One region of the Luteibacter sp. CQ10 genome, then DNA from elsewhere that is predicted to be linked to it. Evidence: riboswitches for the same ligand, from Rfam matches in the RefSeq annotation. Region 1 holds a riboswitch; each other region holds the start of a gene.
The links. A riboswitch is a leader RNA that binds a small molecule or an ion and turns the genes downstream of it on or off. The one in region 1 is predicted to bind cobalamin.
Positions count from the first base shown of each region.

Region 1 (4,170 bases):
GTTCTTGAACTGCTCGTTGCGCAGGCCGATGGACGCCATCCAGCGATCGGTGATCTGCCACTTGTCTTCGATGAACTGGGCCTCCTGCTCCACCTTCACGTTGGCGCCGGTCTGGAACAGGCGTTTCTGGGCGAAGTAGTCGACACCCGGCGGCACGACGATGCCACGGCTGGGGATGTCGCCGGCGGCGGCGTAGATCCAGCGATAGCCACCCTCGTAGATGTTGCCCGAGTAGGACTCCAGCGTCTGGTTGTCGACACCGGCGCGCAGGTCGTGGTCGCCCACGTGGTATTCCACGTCGAGGCGCCAGCCCTTGGTCTTGTCCTTCGCGCCGTCGCCGAGCACCGTGCCGTTGACCAGGCCGCAACCGACGATCTTCTCGCCGGCCGGGATGCCCGCGCGGTTGTCGAGGATCCACGGGCAGTTCGATGCACCGGCGTAGTTGAGGTTGCGCTCATGGCGCGTATAGCTGTGACCGTACAGCGCGTTGACGGTGAGTTCGTCGGTCAGGTACCCGGTGTACTTGCCGATGTAGACGTCGCCGCCCGGTGCCGAACCCGCGCCCGCGTCGAAGTTCTTCAGGTTGTCGGTGCCCAGGTACTGCGCACGGTTGCCGGTGGCGTAGTCGTACGCATACACGCTGCGCTCGATGTTCGACTTGTCGCCGAGGCCGGTCACTTCGAGCAGGTGGTTATCGGTGATGTTCCAGTCGATCTTGGCCATCCACTTGGTGGCCTTGGCTTCCTGGTTGGTGCGCTGCGCCGTGACGCTGTTCGAGGTGCTGGTGAGGTTGGAACGGGTGAAGTCGCCCGCGGCGAACAGGAACAGCTTGTCCTTGATCAGCGGACCGCTGATGTAGCCGGTGTACTGCGTGTCGCCGCTCTTGTTCTCCTCGCGGTACTGGTACAGCTCGCCGTTGGTGCGATAGATGTTCTTCGGATTCTGGCGCAGGCCCTTGGGCGTGACGTACAACCCGAAGCCGGCCTTCCACTCGTTGCCGCCGCGCTTGGTCACGATGTTGATCACGCCACCGGTGGAGCGGCCGTATTCGGCACCGTAGCCGCCGGTGTAGATCTGCTGCTGGTCGATGGCGTCGAACGGCAGGCTGGTGAAGCCCAGGCCGGTGAGCGCGTTGGTCACCGCGTAGCCGTTGATGTAGTACTGGTTTTCCGACGCCGACGAGCCACCGAACGAGGCCACGTTGCCGTAGCGGGAATCGCCCGATACCACGCCGGGCGCGAGAAGCGCGGCCGCGGTGACGTCACGCGCCAGCGGGATTTTCTGCAATTGCTGCGAGGTGAGCACGGTGCGCGAGTCGACCGACGAGACGTCGATCGCCGGCAGGGCGTTGCCGGTGACCTGCACGCCTTCGAGGGTCTGCGCCGAGGCGGTGGTCGCGGCGCTCGCGCCGGCGAAGGAAACGTCGACGCCGCCGCCGATGTTCACCTGCACGTTATCGCGAGTTTCCACCGTCTGGCCGCCGCGTTCGAGCGTGACCTTGTAACGGCCGATCGGCAGCGAGGGCACGCGGTAGCGGCCTTCGGCGTCGACGCCGGTGTCGCGGGCGAGACCGGTATCGAGATTTTCCAGGTGCACCGTGGCGCCCTCCGGCTGCGCGACGCGACCGAAGACCACGCCCGAGGCATTGGACTGCGCGAAGACGGAGCCGCTGGCGAAACAGAGCGCCAGGGCGACACAGAGAGTGGAACGGCGCGGCACGCGGCCGCCGGAATGGATGCGAAGCATGATGTGACCTCCCCGAAGTGAACCGCAAACGAGCCCTTCCACGGCATGGCCGGGCCCAACGTTTCAATCGACGCCGTCACACCCGCCCGGTATCTCTCCGGCTCGAGCGCCCCCTGTCAACGCAACATCTTGCGTTCGACAGCATCCCGTCCCGTTTACTCGCAAATGTTTGCGAATGTCAAGCTCTCGTTAGAAATTCGTGACTTGGACCCCGTCGGGGACTAAAGTGGCGCCCGTTCGGGTGTCCCGACCGGCGTTCGGCCGGCGGGATGAAACGGGAAGCCGGTGCGCCGCTTGGGCGGCAAGGCCGGCACTGCCCCCGCAACGGTAAGCGCAGGGAGGGAAGGCCCTCCTCGGACCGGCCATCGGCCACTGCCCTCGCGGGCGGGAAGGCGCCGGTCACGAGCCACGAGCGGTGGCGACGCGCGAGTCCGGAGACCGGCCCGAGTGGACGTCTCTTCTGAGAAAGGTCTCAGGGGAGCGTTTCCTGTTACGGACGATTCGCGGCGGGCGGATCCGGACAGCCCGGCGGCTTCGTCCGCGTGTGCCGTTCGCCTTCCTCCGCCACGACGTCCATCGCATCGTGATCGAGGAACCCGTTCCATGAAGAAGACCCTGCTCGCGGCGGCCCTGCTGTCGTCGATTTCCATCGTCGCCCACGCGGACGAGGCCGACCGGCTCGACCCGGTGGTGGTGACCGCCAACCGCGCGCCCACGCCGGCCGACGAGGTAATCGCCTCGGTCACCGTGATCTCCCGCGACGACATCGAGCGCATGCAGCCGGTGAGCGTGCAGGATATCCTCACCGGCTTGCCCGGCGTGGTGGTGTCCAACACCGGCGGCATCGGCCAGCAGACCTCGCTGTTCATGCGCGGCACCAACAGCGCGCACACCCTGGTGCTGCTCGACGGCGTGCGGGTGGGCACGGTGGGCGCCGGCCTGCCCGCGTACGAGCAGTTGCCGGTCGAGCAGATCGACCACATCGAGGTGGTGCGTGGCCCCCGCTCGAGCCTCTACGGTTCGGATGCCATCGGCGGCGTGATCCAGATCTTCACCCGCCACGGCGAGGCCGGGCAGGCGCCGACCCCGACCGTGTCGGTATCCGGCGGCAGCCACGGCTACACGGCGGGCCAGGTCGGCGTCTCCGGCGGCACGCGGCACGGCTGGTACAACGCCAGCCTGGGCGGCCAGTACACCGCCGGCATCAATGCCTGTCGCGTCGGCGCGGGGGACGTCTTCAAGGGCTGTTTCACCAACGAGCCCGACCACGACGCCTCGCGCACCTACAACGGCGCCCTCTCGGGCGGCTACCGCTGGGACGACGGTACCGAGCTGACCGGCAGCTGGCTGCGCAGCAAGGGCGACATCGAGTACGACGGCGACTTCCAGAACCTCACCCGCCGGTCGCAGCAGGTGGCCGGCGCGAAGCTGGCCTTCGACGTGGCGGCCGCCTGGCGCATGTCGGTAAGCCTGGGCCAGAACCAGGATCGCGCCGACAACTACCTCAACGGGATCGGCAAGGCGGTGCTCGACCCCGTCACCTTCGCGCCTGTCGTGGTGGACCCGGACAAGTACCGCGTCGGCTACCTGTATTCGAAGCGCAACCAGGCCTCCTGGCAGAACGATTTCACCCTCGCCACGGGCCAGACCCTGAGCGCCGGCGTGGATTTCCAGCAGGAGAAGCTGCGCAGCGATACCGATTACCTCAAGGACAAGCGCAACAACACCGGCGTTTTCGCGCTCTACCAGGGTGTGTTCGGCCCGCACGAGATCCAGCTGGTGGCCCGCCACGACCATAACGAGCAGTTCGGCAACCACGACACCGGCTCGGCCGCCTACGGTTTCTCCTTCGGCGAGGGCATGAAGGTCACCGCGTCGTACGGCAGCGCGTTCCACGCGCCCACGTTCAACGACGAGTTCTATCCCTACGGCGCGCCGGTCGACCTCAAGCCGGAGACCTCGCGCACGGCCGAGATCGGGTTGTCGGCCCACCGAGGCGTGTGGAACTGGGCCGTCAACGCCTACCAGACCAAGGTGGACGACCTGATCGGCTCCGATGCGCACTTCATTCCGGTCAACGTGAGCGAAGCACGCATCCGCGGGCTCGAGGGCCAGGTCGGTGCCGACGTCGACGGCTGGCACCTGCGCGGCTACGCCACCTTCCAGCAACCGAAGAACCGCGACGGCGGCGTCGAGCACGACAACCTGCTGGCCCGGCGCCCCGAGCGCACCGCCCGCGTGGACGTGGACAAGGACGTCGGTTCGTTCACGGTCGGCGGTTCGGTCTACGCGGCCGGATACAGCTACGACGATGCCGCCAATACCGAACGCCTGGGCGGTTACGCCACCGCGGACCTGCGCGCCACCTGGCACGTGGACCGCGACTGGAGCGTGCAGGGGCGCGTGGCGAACGTGGGCGACAAG
Region 1 is NZ_JAEUYM010000002.1:785,540-789,709, reverse strand. It holds gene JNG39_RS12350 (carboxypeptidase regulatory-like domain-containing protein) at 1-1,746, opposite strand, end outside; cobalamin riboswitch at 1,969-2,208, shown strand; gene JNG39_RS12345 (TonB-dependent receptor) at 2,350-4,170, shown strand, end outside.

Region 2 (4,170 bases), on a different contig from region 1:
CCGAACATCAGGCCCTGGTCGCCCGCGCCCTGTTCTTCCGGCTTCTTGCGGTCCACGCCCTGGTTGATGTCGGGCGACTGCTTGCCGATGAGATTGAGCACGCCGCAGGTCTCGCCGTCGAAGCCGACTTCCGACGAGTCGTAGCCGATGTCGAGGATCACCTTGCGGGTGAGGGCTTCGAGGTCGATCCATGCGCTGGTGGTGATCTCGCCGGCGACGATGGCGACACCCGTCTTCACGAGCGTCTCGCAGGCCACCCGGGCGCGCGGATCCTGGGCCAGGATGGCGTCGAGAACGGCGTCGGAGATCTGGTCGGCGATCTTGTCCGGATGGCCTTCGGAGACCGACTCGGAGGTGAAGAGGTAGTTGCTCATCGCGGGGATATATCCTTCTTTACGGATAAAGAGATAAAAGGGGCGCGCCATGATACACGCCCCCGCGCCGGTTTGCAGCGGCAAGGGTAAACCCCGGGGGTGACGATTGCATGGTGGTTAAGGCGCCGGGGGCCCTCTGGCCCCGTTCGCCGATACGATCGGCTCCCACCCCTTCGGTAGCAGTCTTCCTACCGAAGGGGTGGGAGCCGATCGTATCGGCGAATCCCGCGAAGCGAGGCCTAGACGGCGGCGGCGATCCTGGTCCGGGCCGCCTTGGCCACCGCCACCATCCCCGCCAGCGCCTCGGCCACTTCCGGCCATCCCCGCGTCTTCAGCCCGCAATCCGGGTTGATCCAGAGCTGGTCCGGCCGGAGCACCTGGAGAGCACGTGCCACCAGGTCGGCCATCTCGGCCTGGGCCGGCACCCGGGGCGAGTGGATGTCGTAAACGCCCGGCCCGATGCCGTTGGGGTACCGGAACCGCGTAAACGCGTCGAGCAATTCCATGCGCGAACGGCTGGTCTCGATGGAGATCACGTCGGCGTCCATCGCGGCCACGGCCTCGATGATGTCGTTGAACTCCGAGTAGCACATGTGGGTGTGCACCTGGGTGGCGTCGCTGACCCCGCCGGCGGTGATGCGGAACGCCTCCACGGCCCAGTCGAGATAGGCGGCCCAGTCGGCCCGGCGTAGCGGCAGGCCTTCGCGCAGGGCCGGTTCGTCGATCTGCACGATGCCGATGCCGGCCTTCTCCAGGTCGTGAACTTCGTCGCGCAGGGCGAGGGCGATCTGCCGGCAGACCTCGGCGCGCGGGAGGTCGTCGCGCACGAACGACCATTGCAGCATCGTCACCGGGCCGGTGAGCATGCCCTTCATCGGCTTGTCGGTGAGCGATTGCGCGAAGGCCGACCAGGCTACCGTCATCGGCGCGGGGCGGGCCACGTCGCCGTAGATGATGGGCGGCTTCACGCAGCGCGAGCCGTAGCTCTGCACCCAGCCGAAGGCGGTGAAGGCGTAGCCGTCGAGCTGTTCGCCGAAGTACTCCACCATGTCGTTGCGCTCGGGCTCGCCATGCACCAGTACGTCGAGGCCGACTTCTTCCTGGAAGCGCACGGCGCGGCGGATCTCGTCGCGCAGGATCGTCGCGTAGGCCCCGTCATCGAGCTTGCCCGCGCGATGCGCGGCGCGGGCGTTGCGCAGTTCGAGCGTTTGCGGGAACGACCCGATCGTGGTGGTGGGCAGGTCGGGCAGGCCGAAACGCTCGCGCTGCACGGCGGCGCGAAAGGTGAAGGCGGAACGGCGCCGGCCGAACTGGGGCGTGAGGCCGCGAACGCGGGCGCGCACGTCGGGGCGGACCACGACCGGTGACGCCAGCCGCTCGGCGACCACGGCGTGCTGCCGTGCGAGTTCCTGGCTGGCCGCGTCATCGCCGTTGACAGCATCGGCGTAGCGGCGCAGCTCGCCGATCTTCTGGCGCGCGAAGGACAGCCAACGGCCCCGTTCGCCGGGTAGCCGGGTTTCTTCCGAGGCGTCGATCGGCACGTGCAGCAGCGAGCACGAGGTGGATAGCCAGAGGCGATCACGGGAAAGGCGCGAGCGCAGCGTTTCGATACGGGGAAGGATGACGGCCGGATCGCTCAGCCACACGTTGCGGCCGTCGAGGATGCCCGCCGAGAGCACCCGTCCCGGCGGAAGCGCGTCGAGCACGGCATCGAGCTGTTCCGGCGCGCGGGCGAGGTCGACGTGCAGGCCCGCGACGGGAAGCGACGCGGCGAGCGCGAGGTTCGCTCCCAGGGCGCCGAAATACGAGGCGAGCAGGATGCGCGTGCGGCCGTGCGCGGCGATGGCGTCGTAAGCGCGGCGCAGCGCGTCGCGGGTGGCGTCGTCGAGATCGAGCACGAGCACCGGTTCGTCCACCTGCACCCAGTCGGCGCCGGCATCGGCCAGCGCGTCGAGCACGCCGAGCCACGCGGGCAGGAGGGCGTCGAGCAGGTCGAGCGGATCGCTGCCGTCGGTCGTCTTCGACAGGCGCAGGAAGCTGACCGGTCCCAGCAGCACGGGGCGCGCGACGTGCCCCGCCGTGGTGGCTTCGACGTATTCGGCCACGGCTTTTCGCGGGCGGGCCGCGAAGGTCTGTCCCGAGACGAGTTCCGGCACGATGTAGTGGTAGTTCGTGTCGAACCACTTGGTCATTTCCAGCGCGTGCAGATCCACCTCGCCGTCCTGGCGGCCGCGGGCCATGGCGAAGTAGCCGGCCAGGGGGTCCCGCTCGTGCAGCGCCCGGTAGCGTGCCGGGATGGCGTCGACCGCCACGGCGGCGTCGAGCACGTGGTCGTACAGCGAGAAATCGTTGACCGGCACGCTGTCGGCGCCCGCGTCGCGGGCGAGCTTCCAGTGGCGATGGCGCAGTCGCGAGGCGACCTCGAGCAGGTCGGCGGCGGTGGTGTCTCCTTTCCAGTGGCTTTCCAGCGCGCGCTTCAATTCGCGGCGTCGGCCGATGCGGGGAAATCCGGGGTAGGTCACGTGTGGCATGGCTATGCATTCCTCTTCATGGCAAAGAGGAGGGAAGGGCGGCTCGCCACGCGGCGCCGGGGCGTCGTGGGATGGGCCGTCGACCTTCGCCCCCGCGGGCGAACCGGTGCCGCCCTTGGGGAAGGGCGGACCCAGGTCGGACGGGGAGACGCATCTCCCCGGCCTGCGGCAGGTCTTCGGGCTCGTGGATGTGGCATCGCTGATGCCGCCTCGTCCGTCGCTTCCCAGGGCCGGGGCCCCAGTGCCGTGACGGCGTCGTCTCCACATACCGCTGCGGGGCAGCGCCGGACTCGCACCGGCTTCCCTCTTAGCTTTATCTTCGTATTCGAATACAAAGATAAAGACCGCTGGCGCCGCGAAAATTAGCCGTCCGGACGGCCGAAGTCAAATGCGTCACCATGGGCGGATGAAGCCACGGCACATCGTGTTCGCCACGGTCGGATCGCAGGGCGATCTGTTTCCCTTTCTCGCCGTGGGCCGCGAGCTGGCCGCGCGCGGCCACCGCGTGACGGTGGGCGCGCATGCCATGCACCGTGCCGCGGTGGCCGAGGCCGGCCTGGGGTTCGTGATGGCGAGTGGCATCGCCGAACCCGACGACAAGGCCGCCTTCGCGGCAAAGGCCTTCCATCCGCTGCGCGGGCCGCGTTTCGTGGTGCGCGACCTGGCCGCGGCCGACGTGGCGGCGAGTTACGCGGCCCTGGCGCCGGTGTGCAGGGACGCCGATGCCATCGTCACCACGACGCTCGCCTTCGCGGGGCAGATCCTCGGCGAGACCTCGCGCGGGACGTGGTTGTCGGCCGTGCTGTCGCCATCGGTCTTCCTGTCCGCCGACGATCCGCCCGCGACGGGCGTGGCCTGGTTCGATCGCTACCTGCGCGGTTCACCCCGACGTGGCGCGTGGTTGCGGCGCGCGGCGGAGGCGGTGACGTCAACCTGGACGGCGCCGGTACGGGCCTTCCGGCGTTCGCTGGGCCTGGCACCCGTGTCGGTCGGGGGCGATCCGTTCCATCGCGGGCAGCACGCGCGCGATGGCGTGCTGGCGATGTATTCGCCGTTGCTCGGCGCCCTGCCTGCCGATGCCCCGGCGCGCACGACGCTGACGGGCTGGTGTCGGTACTCACCGGCCGACGGCCTGCTCGACGCGGAGCTACGTGCGTTTCTCGACGCGGGCTCGCCGCCGGTGGTGTTCACCCTGGGCTCGGCGGCGGTGCATGCGGGTGAGGCCTTCCTGCGCGAGAGCATGGAGGCGGCGCGCATGCTCGACC
Region 2 is NZ_JAEUYM010000004.1:354,743-358,912, reverse strand. It holds gene metK (methionine adenosyltransferase) at 1-374, opposite strand, end outside; gene metE (5-methyltetrahydropteroyltriglutamate--homocysteine S-methyltransferase) at 614-2,905, opposite strand; cobalamin riboswitch at 3,055-3,269, opposite strand; gene JNG39_RS17455 (glycosyltransferase) at 3,312-4,170, shown strand, end outside.
Region 2: it holds a riboswitch for cobalamin, as region 1 does, so the genes downstream of both, metE (5-methyltetrahydropteroyltriglutamate--homocysteine S-methyltransferase) here and JNG39_RS12345 (TonB-dependent receptor) in region 1, are expected to answer to the same signal.

Region 3 (4,170 bases), on a different contig from region 1:
GAACGTGGGCGGCAGCAGCACGAACACCGCTTCGGCGCCGTCGAAGGCCTGGGTGAGCGCGGCGGTGTCGTCGAGGTCGGCCACGGCGAAGTCGGCGAAGGCGCGGCCCTTGGCGGCCTGACGGACGACGGCGCGGAAAGGCCGGCCGGCCTGGGTGAGGGCCTCGGCGAGCGAGGCGCCGACCTGGCCGGTGATACCGGTGATGGCGTACATGGGGTTTCTCCGTGGGGTGACGGAGCACAGGTTAGGCCGTGCCGATCCGTGACTGAAGCGACGTGCGGTGGTTACTCCGCTGACGTTTTGTCATCGATCGGACCGGACACATGGCTGACAGGTGTGCCAGGACATGGTTTACACCTCGACCGACGTCCGCCTGAACCGTCGCGGGATCGATGTCGCGTTCAGCCCTCCACCGTAAAAGCTCCATGCACGTTGTCGGCACTCCGGCACGGCCTTTGTCGATGGCCATGACGACGCCGGGCTAACGGCAGGAGGGGTATCAATGACGCACTCGAATGCCCATAGGGAGTCACGTCATGAAGACCGTCCTCGCCGGCCTCGCGCTCACCTTCACCCTGGCCAGCGGCAGCGCCGCGGCCGGCCAGCTCGACAAGCTCGGCGGCCTCATGGGCGGGTCCGGGGGCTCGCTGACCTCCGGCAGCATGGGCAACGCCGCCGGTGTCATCCAGTACTGCATCAGCAATAACTACCTGGGCGGCCACAGCGACGCCGCGGGCGTGAAGGACCAGCTGCTCGGCAAGCTGGGCTCGGGTGACACGACGGCGGCCAGCAATGACGCCTCCAGCGGCCTGATGAGCAAGCTGGGCAAGAAGACCACCACCCCCGCCGTGCAACCCACCCAGGACAAGGGCTACCTCGACGGGGCCAAGGGCCTGCTCCGCAGCGGCGACGGCAAGACCCTCGACCTGGCCGGCGCCCAGGGCGGTGCCGGGGGCGATCTCAAGGCCCAGGTGACGCGCAAGGTGTGCGATGCGGTGCTCAAGCAGGGCAAGAAGTGGGTGGGCATGTAACGGAGCCTTTCGGGAGCCGGCTTTGCCGGCGATGGCGGTCCCGGCCCATCCCGTCGCCGCGACGCCGGCTCCGCGACCGCCTTTGCCCGGCAAAGCAAGCACATAGGTCATTTACCCTACATCTTGTGTTGACCTCCCCCTGCCTCGCCTATATCGTGTGTCCCGCTGGTGTCCGAGGAGGCGCGACTGCCCGTCGGAACTAATAGGGAATCCGGTGCGAATCCGGAACTGCCCCGCAGCGGTAAGTGGAAACGACCCCGGAACGAGGCACTGGTCTTGAACGAAGACCGGGAAGCCCCGGGTAGGCCCGGCGAAAGCCCCCGTCCACGAGTCCGAAGACCTGCCAGCAGTCGACGCCACGACCGGCGTCGATGAGGGTGGTGGCGGCTTCCGCGGGGAGGCACGTCGTGACCGGAGCCTTCGCGGGCTCCGTCCCGGCCGTTTCCGCGTGTCTCCACTGCGTCGAACCAGTTTCATGGGGTACGCCAGAATGACCACGATGGATTCCGCCGCGCGCGAGCGCACCGAGACGGCCGACACGGCCTCCCACCCCACCACCGCTCCCGGCAGCGAGAAGGCCCCCGCCGCCGGCTACCGCAACGACGCCCCGCCCGCGTTCGCCCTCACCCCGCCGCACAACCCCGGCCAGATGCGCGTGACCAAGCGCAACGGCGGCCAGGAAACCGTCGACGTGAACAAGATCGTGCGCGCGGTGACCCGCAGCGCCGACGGCCTGTACTCGGTCGATCCGATGCGCGTGGCGCTGAAGACGATCGGCGGCCTCTACGACGGCGCCACCACGCAGGAGCTCGACCAGCTCTCGATCCGCACGTCCGCCGCGCTCACCGCCGAGGAACCGGAATACGGCCAGCTCGCCGCGCGCCTGCTATCGGCCTTCATCGACAAGGAAGTGGCCGGGCAGGAGATCCAGTCGTTCTCGCAGTCGATCGCCACCGGCGCCGAACTGGGCATCCTCAACACCCGCCTGCGCGACTTCGTGCAGGTCAACGCGCGCAAGCTCAACGACGCCATCGACACCGCCGCCTCGCGCCGCTTCGAATACTTCGGCCTGCGCACGGTGTATGACCGCTACCTGCTGCGCCACCCGACCAAGCGCTTCGTCATCGAGACGCCGCAGTATTTCTTCATGCGCATCGCCTGCGCGCTCGGCGGCAACGACGTGACCGAGACGCTCGAGCTGTACCGCATGCTCTCCTCGCTGGAATACCTCGCCAGCTCGCCGACGCTGTTCAACGCCGGTACCGCGCACGAGCAGCTGTCCTCGTGCTTCCTGCTCGATTCGCCGCAGGACGACCTGGCCTCGATCTACGCCAAGTACGGCGACGTGGCCCAGCTGTCGAAGTTCGCCGGCGGCATCGGCCTGGCCTATTCGCGCATCCGTTCGCGCGGCTCGCTGATCCGCGGCACCAACGGCCACTCCAACGGGCTCGTGCCGTGGCTGAAGACGCTCGACGCCTCGGTCGCCGCCGTGAACCAGGGCGGCAAACGCAAGGGCGCGGCCTGCGTGTACCTGGAAAGCTGGCATGCCGACATCGAGGAATTCCTCGAACTGCGCGAGAACACCGGCGACGACGCCCGCCGCACGCACAACCTCAACCTCGCCAACTGGGTGCCCGACATCTTCATGCGCCGCGTGGAGAGCGACGGCGACTGGTCGCTGTTCGACCCGAAGATCGTGCCGCACTTCGTCGATACCTGGGGCGCCACCTTCGACGCCGCCTACGAGAAGGCCGAGGCCGAGGGCCTGGCGGTGAAGACGATCAAGGCGCGCGAACTCTACGCCCGCATGCTGCGTTCGCTTGCGCAGACCGGCAACGGCTGGATGACCTTCAAGGATCGCTCCAACGCCACGAGCAACCAGACCGCGCGTCCGGAAAACGTCATCCACCTGTCGAACCTGTGCACCGAGATCCTCGAGGTCACCAACGAGGGCGAAACGGCCGTCTGCAACCTCGGCTCGGTGAACCTCTCGCGCCACGTGGTCGACGGCGCGTTCGATTTCGACAAGCTCGCCTCCACCGTGCGCACCGCCGTGCGCCAGCTCAACCGCGTGATCGACCTCAACTTCTACCCGATCGCCACGGCGAAGACGGCCAACGAGAAATGGCGTCCCGTCGGCCTGGGCGTGATGGGCCTGCAGGACGTGTTCTTCAAGCTGCGGCTGCCGTTCGATTCCGACGAGGCGCGCGCGCTGTCCACGCGCATCTCGGAGGAGATCTACTTCCACGCGCTGTCGATGTCCAACGAGATCGCCGAGCGCGACGGCGCCCATCCGGGCTTCGACGAGAGCCGCGCCGCCAACGGCGAGCTCCAGTTCGACTACTGGCCGGCCGCCACGCCCAACGGCAAGGACGACCGCTGGGCCGAGCTGCGCGCGAAGATCCAGCAGCACGGCCTGCGCAACTCGCTGCTCATCGCCATCGCGCCCACCGCGACCATCGCCTCGATCGCCGGCTGCTACGAGTGCATCGAGCCGCAGGTATCCAACCTGTTCAAGCGCGAGACGCTCTCGGGCGACTTCCTCGTGGTCAACCGCTACCTCGTCGAAGAACTGAAGACGCTGGGCCTGTGGACCGCCGACATCCGAGACCAGATCAAGCTGGCCGAAGGTTCGGTGCAGGGCGTGGCCGCCATCCCGGCCCAGCTGCGCGCGGTGTACCGCACCGTGTGGGAACTGCCGCAGAAGGCATTGATCGACCTCGCTGCCGCCCGCGGCGCGTACATCGACCAGAGCCAGTCGCTGAACCTGTTCATGGAAAACCCGAACATCGGCCAGCTTTCATCGATGTACATGTACGCCTGGAAGTCGGGCGTGAAGACCACCTACTACCTGCGCTCGCGCCCCGCCACGCGCATCGCCAAGACCACGGTCAGCGCGGCCGCCTCGGCACCGGTCGCGCCGCCGGTCGACGCCCAGGAACAGGCCACCGCCGCGGTGTTCTGCTCGCTCGAAAACCCCGAATACTGCGAGGCCTGCCAGTAATGTCCGCCAGCCCCATCACCCGCGATTCGCATCTCCTCGACCCCGGCTTCGAGCTGACGCTGCGCCCCATGCGTTACCCGAAGTTCTACGAGATGTATCGCGCCGCCATCCGCAACACCTGGACGGTGGAGGAAG
Region 3 is NZ_JAEUYM010000005.1:188,598-192,767, forward strand. It holds gene JNG39_RS18345 (NAD(P)H-binding protein) at 1-213, opposite strand, end outside; gene JNG39_RS18350 (DUF2501 domain-containing protein) at 537-1,031, shown strand; cobalamin riboswitch at 1,181-1,394, shown strand; gene JNG39_RS18355 (ribonucleoside-diphosphate reductase subunit alpha) at 1,522-4,035, shown strand; gene JNG39_RS18360 (ribonucleotide-diphosphate reductase subunit beta) at 4,035-4,170, shown strand, end outside.
Region 3: it holds a riboswitch for cobalamin, as region 1 does, so the genes downstream of both, JNG39_RS18355 (ribonucleoside-diphosphate reductase subunit alpha) here and JNG39_RS12345 (TonB-dependent receptor) in region 1, are expected to answer to the same signal.